DNA from 3 places in the Aeromicrobium phoceense genome. Region 3 is predicted to be linked to each of the others. Evidence: riboswitches for the same ligand, from Rfam matches in the RefSeq annotation. Region 3 holds a riboswitch; each other region holds the start of a gene.
The links. Region 3 has a riboswitch for cobalamin ahead of H1W00_RS04815 (prenyltransferase/squalene oxidase repeat-containing protein). Riboswitches for the same ligand answer to the same signal wherever they lie in the genome.
Positions count from the first base shown of each region.

Region 1 (3,266 bases), 1.2 Mb from region 3:
GGCGGAGGTCCGACGGCGAGAGCGCGAGGCCACGCCCGTCGACCAGTCCACCGCGGCTCCGCTGGTGCGGGGCGGCCGCGGCGATGGTGCCGGGAAGGTGGAGGCGACCGGACGCCGCATCGGGCCGCTGGCCCACGACGCGGCCCTGCGGCGTGCGGGCCCGGGAGCGTCGCCCGGACTGTCCCTCGCCGGTGCCGCGGACCACGAGCAGTCGCGCCCGGGTGGGGTCCCCGGCCGCGGCGACCGAGCCGGCGCCGGCCGGCTGCGGCTGCTGCTCGTCCTGGTTCGGGGAGGCGTCGGGGGCGTCTGCCGGGCGCTGGTCCTCGGGACCGTCCTGGGGGGAATCCGAGCCCGAACCGTCCGGACCACCCGGGCCGTCGTCGTCGGGTCCCGGGTCGGGCTCGTCGTCGCCGAGCAGGTCGTCGAGGCGGTCCTCGTCGAGGCCGGGCTCGTCGAACGGGTTGCGACGGCGGCGGTGCGGCAGGGCGAGCCGCGCGGCGACGCGGACGTCCTCGCGGGTGATGTGGGTGCGCCCCTGCCACGCCGCGTGAGCCGCGGCGGTCCGCGCGGTGACGAGGTCGGCGCGCAGCCCGTCGACGTCGAACGCGGCACAGATCTCGGCGATCGTGATGAGCGCGTCGTCGTCGAGGAAGACGTCGCCCATGAGCTCCTGGGCGGACTCGAGGCGTGCGCGCAGCGCGTCCTGCTCGTCGGCCCACGCGGCCGCGAAGGCGGCTGGGTCCGCGTCGAACGCGAGTCGGCGTCGCACGACCTCGACGCGCAGCTCGGGCTCGCGCGGCGCCGAGACCTCGACCGTCAGGCCGAACCGGTCGAGCAGCTGCGGGCGCAGCTCGCCCTCCTCGGGGTTCATCGTGCCGATGAGCACGAACCGCGACGCGTGCTCGACCGAGACGCCGTCGCGCTCGACGCTCACCCGGCCGGTCGCGGCGGCGTCCAGCAGGAGGTCGACGAGGTGGTCGTGCAGCAGGTTGACCTCGTCGACGTAGAGGAGGCCGCGGTGGGCGCGGGCCAGCAGACCGGGCTCGAACTCGACCACGCCGTCGCGCAGTGCCGAGTCGAGCTTCAGCGAGCCCGTGACGCGGTCGTCGCTCGCACCGACGGGCAGTTCGACGAGCCGCACGGGGCGCTCGTCGACGGGCGTCCCGGCGTCGAACGGTCCGTCGGGGGAGACGGCGGAGGGGTCCGCCGGATCGATGGAGAACCGATCACCCCGGTAGGCGCGGACCGGCGGCAGCACGTCGGCGAGTCCGCGCACGGTGGTGGTCTTGGCGGTGCCCTTCTCGCCACGCACGAGGACGCCGCCGATGAGCGGGTCGATCGCGACGAGGGTGAGGGCGAGGGTCATGTCGTCGGAGCCGACGACGGCACAAAAGGGGTACTGCGTTGGCATGTAGGGCTCCCGCTCGATCTGCCATGACGGTCCGCGACGCGGGCAGCGTCGCGGGTCGGATCGAGGCCGGTCTTCGGACTTCCCAGGTCTGTGCCTGAGTCACCGCAGCGGGCCCTGTGCCGGATTCTCACCGGCTTCCCAGATTCTCCCCGTGGCCATCGGCCGTGGGGCACCTCGAACCTTCGACCACACCCTAGACGCCGCCGGCAGGCCTCGGGCAGGGGGCCCGACCTGCGGACCCGGCGGGTTAGGGTGCTCGACCATGGATGCGCACGTGACCGTCGTCGGAGTCGGGGCCGACGGCTGGGAGGGCCTGCCGGAGTCCTCACGGTCGCTCGTGAGGGCCGCCGCCACCCTGCTCGGCGGGCGGCGCCACCTCGACGCGATCCCTGCGGTTGCAGGGCAGGACCGGGTCGCGTGGCCCTCGCCGTTGCGCGAGCGGCTCCCCGCCCTGCTGGACGAGGCGCGCGAGCCGGTCGTCGTCCTCGCGTCGGGCGATCCGCTCGTGTCCGGCATCGGCACCACCTTGCTCGAGCTGCTCGGTCCGGACCGCGTCACCGTCGTCCCGGCGGTGTCGTCGGTCGCGCTGGCCCGGGCGCGGATGGGCTGGCCGGCCGAGTCGGTGACTGTCGTCAGCGTCGTCGGGCGCGATGTCCGGCTCGTCGTCCCGGCCCTCTCCGCCGGGCGGCGGCTGCTGGTGCTGTCGAGTGACGAGACCACCCCCGCGGCCGTGGCGACGCTGCTCACCGACCTGGGCTGGGGCGACTCCGAGCTGGTCGTGCTGGGCCACCTCGGCTCCACCGACGAGTCGCGGGCCACGTCGACGGCGCAAGGCTGGGACATCACCGACGTGCCCCGCCTCAACCTGCTGGCCGTGGAGGTTCGCGGCTCCGGCCCGGGCTGGGCGGCCGGGGGAGTCCTGCCCGACGACGCGTTCGAGCACGCCGGCCAGATCACCAAGCGCGACCTGCGCGCCAGTGCACTCGCCCGGCTGGCGCCGGCTCCGGGCCAGCTGCTGTGGGACGTGGGCGCGGGCAGCGGCTCGATCGGCGTCGAGTGGATGCGCGCGTGGCCCAGTGCCCGGGCGATCGCCGTCGAGCCACGACCCGACCGCGTCGCGCTCGTCCGCGGCAACGCCGACGCCCTGGGAGTCCCCGGGCTCCGGGTCGTCGAGGGCTCGGCTCCCGAGGCGCTCGAGGGTCTCGACCGGCCGGACGCGGTGTTCGTCGGCGGGGGAGCGACGGTCGACGGGGTCCTCGACAGCTGCTGGGACGCCCTGCGGCCCGGCGGCCGCCTCGTCGTCCACGGCGTCACCGCCGAGACCGAGGCCGTGCTGCTCGAGCGGTACGGTCGCCACGGCGGCGAGCTCGTCCGCCTGCACGTCGAGCGCGCCGAGCCGCTCGGATCCTTCACCGGCTGGACGCCCGCGCGCGCCGTCAGCCAGTGGTCCGTCACCAAGGGAGACTCATGACCGTCCACTTCGTCGGGGCCGGCCCCGGTGCCGCCGACCTCCTCACCCTGCGCGCCGTGCGCCTGCTGGAAACCGCCGATGTGTGCCTCTACGCGGGCACCTATCTCGACGCCGAGGTCCTGGGGCACTGCCGTGAGGGCGCCCGCCTGATCGACACGCAGCACCTCGACCTCGACGAGATCACGGAGCACCTCGTGAGTGCACACGGGGAGGGCCTCGAGGTCGTCCGGCTCTGCTCGGGCGACCCGTCGCTGTACTCCGCCGTGCACGAGCAGGCACGCCGGCTCGACGCCGCGCAGGTGCCGTGGGACGTGCCGCCCGGGGTGCCCGCCTACGCGGCCGCGGCCGCGATCGTGGGCGCCGAGCTGACGGTTCCCGAGGTCG
Region 1 covers NZ_JACEOG010000001.1:2,206,385-2,209,650, forward strand. The annotation lists gene H1W00_RS10655 (VWA domain-containing protein) at 1-1,411, opposite strand, end outside; cobalamin riboswitch at 1,459-1,603, opposite strand; gene cbiE (precorrin-6y C5,15-methyltransferase (decarboxylating) subunit CbiE) at 1,674-2,882, shown strand; gene cobM (precorrin-4 C(11)-methyltransferase) at 2,879-3,266, shown strand, end outside.
Region 1: another riboswitch for cobalamin. It lies ahead of H1W00_RS10655 (VWA domain-containing protein); the one in region 3 lies ahead of H1W00_RS04815 (prenyltransferase/squalene oxidase repeat-containing protein).

Region 2 (3,266 bases), 1.2 Mb from region 3:
GCACGGGCCACGTCGATGCCGAGCGTGGCCGCGCTGTCCTGGCCGAAGGCGAACGCGTCGAGCGTCGACGCCAGCAGCAGGCACGCGATCACGGCCCCGACCACCGTCACGCCGACGACCGCGACGTCGGACCAGGAGGCGCTGCCCAGCGACCCGAGCAGCCAGAAGAGGACGCCGCGCGTCTGCTCCGCGTCGGCGGAGGTGAAGACGATGAACGACGTCAGCGCCGAGAACAGCTGGGTGGCCGCGACCCCGGCGAGGACGACGCGGTCGGTGGTCCCGCCGGCCGCCGCGGCCAGGACGAGCACGAGCAGGAAGGCCCCGATGGCGCCGACGAACGCTCCGGCGGCCAGGCCCACCGCGCCCGCACCGACCCCGAGGACGACGATCGACACGGCTCCGGTCGAGGCACCGGAGGAGACACCCAGCACGAATGGGTCGGCCAGCGGGTTCCGCAGCAGGGACTGCAGGATGACGCCGCACACGGCCAGCCCGGCACCGCAGGCCGCCGCAAGCAGCGTCCGCGGCAGCCGCAGGTCCCAGACGATGCCCTCCTGGATCCGGCTCAGCCCGGACTCGCCCCCGGCCAGTCGCGACCACGCCAGGGACACGACCGACCGCGGACCCACGTCGGAGGGTCCGATCGTGACCGCGATGCAGGCCGAGGCCACCAGCAGGGCCAGCCCTGCGGAGCCCAGGAACCAGGCGCGCCGGGTCGTCGTCACCGTGAGAGGCCGAAGTCGGCCAGTGCGTCGGCGACCTGCTCCAGTCCTTCGACGGTGCGGATCGAGGGGTTCAGGGCGGCGCCGGTGAGGGCGACGTAGCGGCGGTTCCTCACCGCCGTCATCTCGCGGGTGACCGGGTTGGTCTCGAGGAACTCGATCTTGGCCTTCGCCGTCTCGGCCGTCTGGCTCTTGCGGGTGAGGTCGCCGATCACGAGGACGTCGGGGTCACGCTCCGCGACCGTCTCCCAGCCGATCTGGGGCCACTCGGACTTCGTGTCGTCGAAGACGTTCTTCAGGCCCAGGGCCCGGGTGATGATGCCGGGCCCGCCGCAGCAGCCGGCCATGTAGGGCGCCTCGCTGTTGGCGAACCAGTAGAGGACGGTGACCTCGTCCTCCGGCGCCTTCGCGGACGCTGCGGCCACTCGGTCCTGCAGGCTGGCGACGAGCTCCTCGCCCTGCGCCTCGACGTCGAGCAGCTCGGCGAGCTCGGTGACCTCCCGGTAGATCGTGTCGATCTCGAGGACGCCGGTGCGCGCGCCGTCGCCGTCGCCCTCGTTCTCCTTGCCCTCGCACTCGGCGGGCGACAGGTACGTCGGGACGCCGAGCTTCTCGAAGGCGTCCGCCGAGCCGACGCCGCCCTGGCCGAGCACGCTCGCGAACGAGGCGGTGACGAGGTCGGGCTCGGTCTGGAGCACCCGCTCCATCGAGGGCGTGCTGTCCGCGAGTCGCTCGACCTTCGCGTTGTCCTCCTCGAGGCCCTCCATGACGGGATCCGTCCAGGTGGACGTGCCGGCCATGCGGTCGGCGAGCCCGAGGGACAGCAGGATCTCGGTCGAACCTTGGTTGAGCGACACGATGCGCTCGGGAGGGGCCGTGACGGCGGTCGTGCGACCGCAGTTCTCGACCTCGCGCGGGTAGCCCGCGGCGGTCTCGGCATCGGGGGTGGCATCGCTGCTCGAGCAGGCGCTCAGCGCGAGCGCGGCACCGACGAGCAGGACGAGGGGACGACGGGATGGAGTACGCACGGACGCGGTCCTTCGAGGTCTGGGGCTCTTTCGCGAAGCCCGGTGGACCAAACGGCGGTCGCCGTGAGGGCCAGCAGGTCTTCGGACTCGGGATCGACCGGACGGAGCGCCTTCCCAGACCTCTCGGTCCAGTGGCTTCGTGCCCCGCCCGTCACCCTCACCGCTGCGCGTCAGTCCCGGACTCTCACCGGGTTCCCTGGCTCATCGCTGAGTTTGACTGGCGCCACGAACGTAGCAGCCCGTCCGCCGATGCGTCGCCAGGAGGGTGCCTGACACCATGACCGGGTGACCGGACGGACTCGACGCGACCTGTGCCCCGGCCTGCTGCGCCCGTGGATCGCCGACGACGGCGCCCTGATCCGGGTCCGCATCCCGGGCGGTGCCGTGTCAGTCGACGCCCTCGGAGGGCTCCTCGACGTCGCCCGGGACCACGGCGACGGCACGGTGCACCTGACCAGCCGTGCCAACCTGCAGGTGCGGGCGATCCCGCACGACGACGGCTGCCTGTCCGACGCCGTCGTGGACGCGGTCATGGCCACGGGCCTGATGCCCTCGACGTCGCACGAGCGCATCCGCAACGTCATGGCGTCGCCGCTCACCGGCCGGTCCGGCGGGCGAGCGGACCTGCGACCCGTCGTCGAGGAGCTCGACCGCCGGCTGTGCGCCGAGCCGAGCCTCGCGGCCCTGGCCGGGCGCTTCCTGTTCGTCCTCGACGACGGGCGTGGTGACGTGCTCGACCGGGACCTCGACCTGGGCCTCGTCGCCCTCGACGCGGACACCGCCCAGGTCCGTGTCGGCACCGAATCGTGGGGCCCCGTGGTCCCCCTGCCCGCCTCCGCGGAGACCCTTGCGGCACTCGCCTCGCGGTTCGTCGAGCTCGCGGGAGCCCGGGCGAAGTCGCCCTGGCACGTCGACGAGCTCCTCGGCGGCGGCGCGGCGCTGCTCACCTCGCCGTCGCAGCCCCACCCCGGCACCCGGGTGAGCAGCGCTCCCCCGGACCTTGGCAGGATCGAGCAGGTCGACGGCCGCATTGCGTGGCACCTGCCGGTGCCCGACGGCCGGCTCGACGCCCGCCTGTTCGACGAGGTCCGCGCGCACGGAGCGCACCGCCTCGTGGTGACGCCGTGGCGCACCCTGATCGTCCCCGACCTGGAGAACGCATGACTCTCGCCCCACCGTCGCGCCGCTACGACTACGTCACCGACGGCGCCGCGATCTACGTCGACTCCTTCGCCACGATCCGCGCCGAGGCCGACCTGTCGCGCATCCCCGCGGACGCCGAGAAGGTGGCGGTCCGGATGATCCACGCGTGCGGTCAGACCGACCTGACCCGGGACCTCGTGATCCATCCCGGTCTGGTGTCCGCGGCCCGCTCCGCGCTCGAGTCGGGGGCCCCGATCATCACCGACGCGCACATGGTCGCCGCCGGCGTGACGCGGGCCCGGCTGCCGCGCGAGAACGACGTCCTGTGCTTCCTGCGCGACCCCGCCGTCCCGACGCTCGCGAAGGAGTGGGG
Region 2 covers NZ_JACEOG010000001.1:2,211,828-2,215,093, reverse strand. The annotation lists gene H1W00_RS10690 (FecCD family ABC transporter permease) at 1-725, opposite strand, end outside; gene H1W00_RS10685 (ABC transporter substrate-binding protein) at 722-1,750, opposite strand; cobalamin riboswitch at 1,806-1,986, opposite strand; gene H1W00_RS10680 (sulfite reductase subunit beta) at 2,036-2,914, shown strand; gene H1W00_RS10675 (precorrin-8X methylmutase) at 2,911-3,266, shown strand, end outside.
Region 2: another riboswitch for cobalamin. It lies ahead of H1W00_RS10685 (ABC transporter substrate-binding protein); the one in region 3 lies ahead of H1W00_RS04815 (prenyltransferase/squalene oxidase repeat-containing protein).

Region 3 (3,266 bases):
CACCTTGGACTTCGACGAGACCCGCAGCTTCTTGGCGGCCAGCACCTGGACCGACGTGGTGGCGACCGTCCGGCCGGTGGCGTCGGAGACAGCGACCGTGCGACGGGCGGTGCCCTTCGGGACACGGAGCGTGAAGGTGGCGCGGCCCGCGGCCGGCACGACCTTTCGGGCGGTGGAGCCACCGGCGACACGCGCCGTGCTGCTCCAGCCGGCGGCGAGACCGCTCGCGGTGACGTTGACGGTGCCGCCCGAGCGGGCGAACCGCGGCACGGCCGCCGCGGCACGCGGCGACGAGAGCAGCGCGAGGGCCGGAGCCGCCTGCGTCGAGGCGCGGATCCACTGGTCGATCGCGAGCTCGTCGATGCCGTCCGCGGTGCCCGCGGTCAGGGCCGCCCGGTCGTAGGCGATCGCGCCGGTCTCCGAGGCGAGCTTCCCGCCCGTGGCCTCGGTGACCTGGTGGCGGGCGATCCACGAGGCGGCCTTCGTCGCCTCGGCGGCACGACCCGCGCGGCTCAGCGCCACGGCGGCCAGGCCGGTGCTGTTCGTGTTGGGGACGCCGTTGCCGACGAAGGAGCCGTCGGCCGCCTGGGCGGCGGCGATTGCGTCCACGGCGCGGTCGATGACCGCAGCGTCGACGTCGAGTCCGGCCTCGCGCGCGTCCACCAGGGCGTTGAGGGCAGCCGTGGTCGTATCGATCTCCGGCACCTCAGGGCAGGGCGCCGTGAGCACCTGACGGAAGGTCCCGTCCGCGCACTGCTGCGCCGCGACGTAAGCCACCGACGCGGCGGCCTCGTCGCTGTCGCCGGCGATCAGGCCGCGGGTGGCGAATGTCTGGCCGAAGAGTCCGTAGGTGTCGCTGGACTCGCCGGTCTCGTCGTTCGTGGCAGCCTCGATCTGGGCGACCAGGTCACGACCGCCGACCGAGGCGACGTCGCCCCCGGCGGCGTCGACCGCGAGCAGGAGCTTGCCGGCCGACGCCGTGTAGAACGTCGTGACCTCGTTGAAGGTCGACTCGACGTACTCGTCGACGCGGGAGGTGACGGTGGAGAGGATCGTCTGCTGGACGGCCGGCTGGACGCCGAGCGCGCGCAGGGCCCCGAGGACGTCGAGCGTGAGACCGAAGTCGTCATAGTCCCACTGGTCGTTGTGGACGACGCCGTTTGTCAGCTGCGCGGAGAGCCACTGGCCCGCCGCGGAGGTGGACGGGGTGGAGGCCGCCGAGGCGGAGGGGGCGACGGCGACGGCGGTGGACACCGCGACCGCGCCGCCTGCGAGCACCGCGAGGGCGCGTCGACGCAGGGATGTACTCATGGGGGTTTCCTTCCCGCTGCACAGGACGGGAAGGGGCCGATGTCATCAGCTCCGCCCGCTGCGTTCCTCGACAGCGTGTGGCCGGTTCCGACAGGCAGGTGCTCCGGCTCGCCGTCCCGAGGGGCGGTCTCACGGTTGCGGGTCAGCGCCGGATTCGCACCGGCTTCCCCTGGCACTGCGGAAGGTGATTGTTCAGGCGCACTCTAACAGGCCGGGAGCCCCGACTTTCCCTCTCGTCGAGGGCGGGATCAGCACGTGCGGTAGACGTGGCCCTTCGCGCCGCGCGGGACGACGTCGCGATCGCGGAGCAGGACCGAGATCCTCGACCCGCGCGCGCGACAGGCGCGCGTGAACGCGCGGCGGCCGTTGTCGGTGTACTCGATCTCGATGACGCGGCGGCCGTACATCCGCGTGTACCGGCCGCACTCGCGGTACACCTCGCACTCCTCGGCCACCGCGAAGTCGAAGCCGAGCCTGCGGCCGTTGATCTCGGCGGTGTTCTTCTGGGCGATGGCGAGGCCCTCGGCGTGCGCGGCGGTGACGAGGCGCTTGGCGTAGGCCCGCGCCTGCGACCGCCGGATCAGCCGCTGCGACCGGGTCCACGAGTCGAGGTTGTCCGGCTCCACCGCGCGGTACCCGCGATCGGCGCAGGAGGCGAACCACGTCCGCATCACCCGTGCCGCGGCCGCGCGCTTGCCCGGCGAGCGCAGGTCGAGCAGCACCTCGTCGGGCCAGCCGGCGTCGCGCACGACGCGTCCCCTGCCGTCGCGCAGCAGCAGGCTCGGGTGCTTCTTTTTCCACCAGCGCAGGCTGCCCGGCTGCGTCTGGAACGCGTTCACGTAACAGATCGAGTACACGCCGGGCGCGGGCTTCTCGGTGCGATCCCGCACGACGACGTCCACCTTCGAGGCGGGCCGGTACGCCCCACCGAGCTGGTAGTCGGCGACCCCGCCGGCCGGCGGGAGCGTGACGGGCGTGACCGCCGCGAGCACCGCGAGCAGCAGGGAGGACAGGAAGGTCATGCCTCAGGAGTACCAGTCTTCGCCGTGTCGTGGTGGGCCGCCGCCACTAGCCTGTGCCCATGAGTCTCGGTGAGGAACTTCGACGGTCCATCGACGGCAAGTGGCGCCACGTGCGTGAGCAGAGCCGGGCGGAGCTGGCGCAGCTGGACCTGACGTACGACCACTCGCTCACCCTCGACGAGGCCCGCGAGCGCGTGCTCGACCAGATGAAGCAGCTCGTCCCCACGGGCATCCCCGCCGCGGGCTTCCGCACCGAGAACGGCGGCACCGGCGATCCGGGGATGGCCGTCACGGGCATCGAGATGCTGGCCCAGTTCGACCTGTCGCTCATGGTGAAGGCCGGCGTGCAGTGGGGCCTGTTCGGCGGCGCGATCGAGAACCTCGGCACCGAGCGGCACCACGAGAAGTACATCCCGGCCCTGATCAACCTGGACCTGCTTGGCTGCTTCGCGATGACCGAGACCGGTCATGGCAGCGACGTGCAGAGCCTCGAGACGACGGCCACGTACGACCCCGCGACGCAGGAGTTCGTGGTCCACTCCCCCACGCCGTCGGCGCGCAAGGACTACATCGGCGGCGCCGCCAAGCATGCGCGCGTGGCCGCGGTGTTCGCCCGCCTCATCACCCTCGGCGAGGACCACGGAGTGCACTGCTTCGTCGTGCCGATCCGCGACGAGGCCGGCGAGGACCTGCCGGGCGTCACCACCAGCGACTGCGGGTTCAAGGGCGGGCTCGGCGGTGTAGACAACGGCCGCCTCATGTTCGACGAGGTGCGGATCCCCCGCGACAACCTGCTCAACCGATACGGCAACGTCGACGAGGGCGGCGTCTACTCCTCCCCCATCGACAGCCTCAACGCGCGCTTCTTCACCATGATCGGCACGCTCATCCGCGGCCGCGTCAGCGTGGGTGGCTCCGCCCGTGCGGCCGCCG
Region 3 covers NZ_JACEOG010000001.1:1,016,519-1,019,784, reverse strand. The annotation lists gene H1W00_RS04815 (prenyltransferase/squalene oxidase repeat-containing protein) at 1-1,311, opposite strand, end outside; cobalamin riboswitch at 1,388-1,539, opposite strand; gene H1W00_RS04810 (endo alpha-1,4 polygalactosaminidase) at 1,560-2,333, opposite strand; gene H1W00_RS04805 (acyl-CoA dehydrogenase family protein) at 2,393-3,266, shown strand, end outside.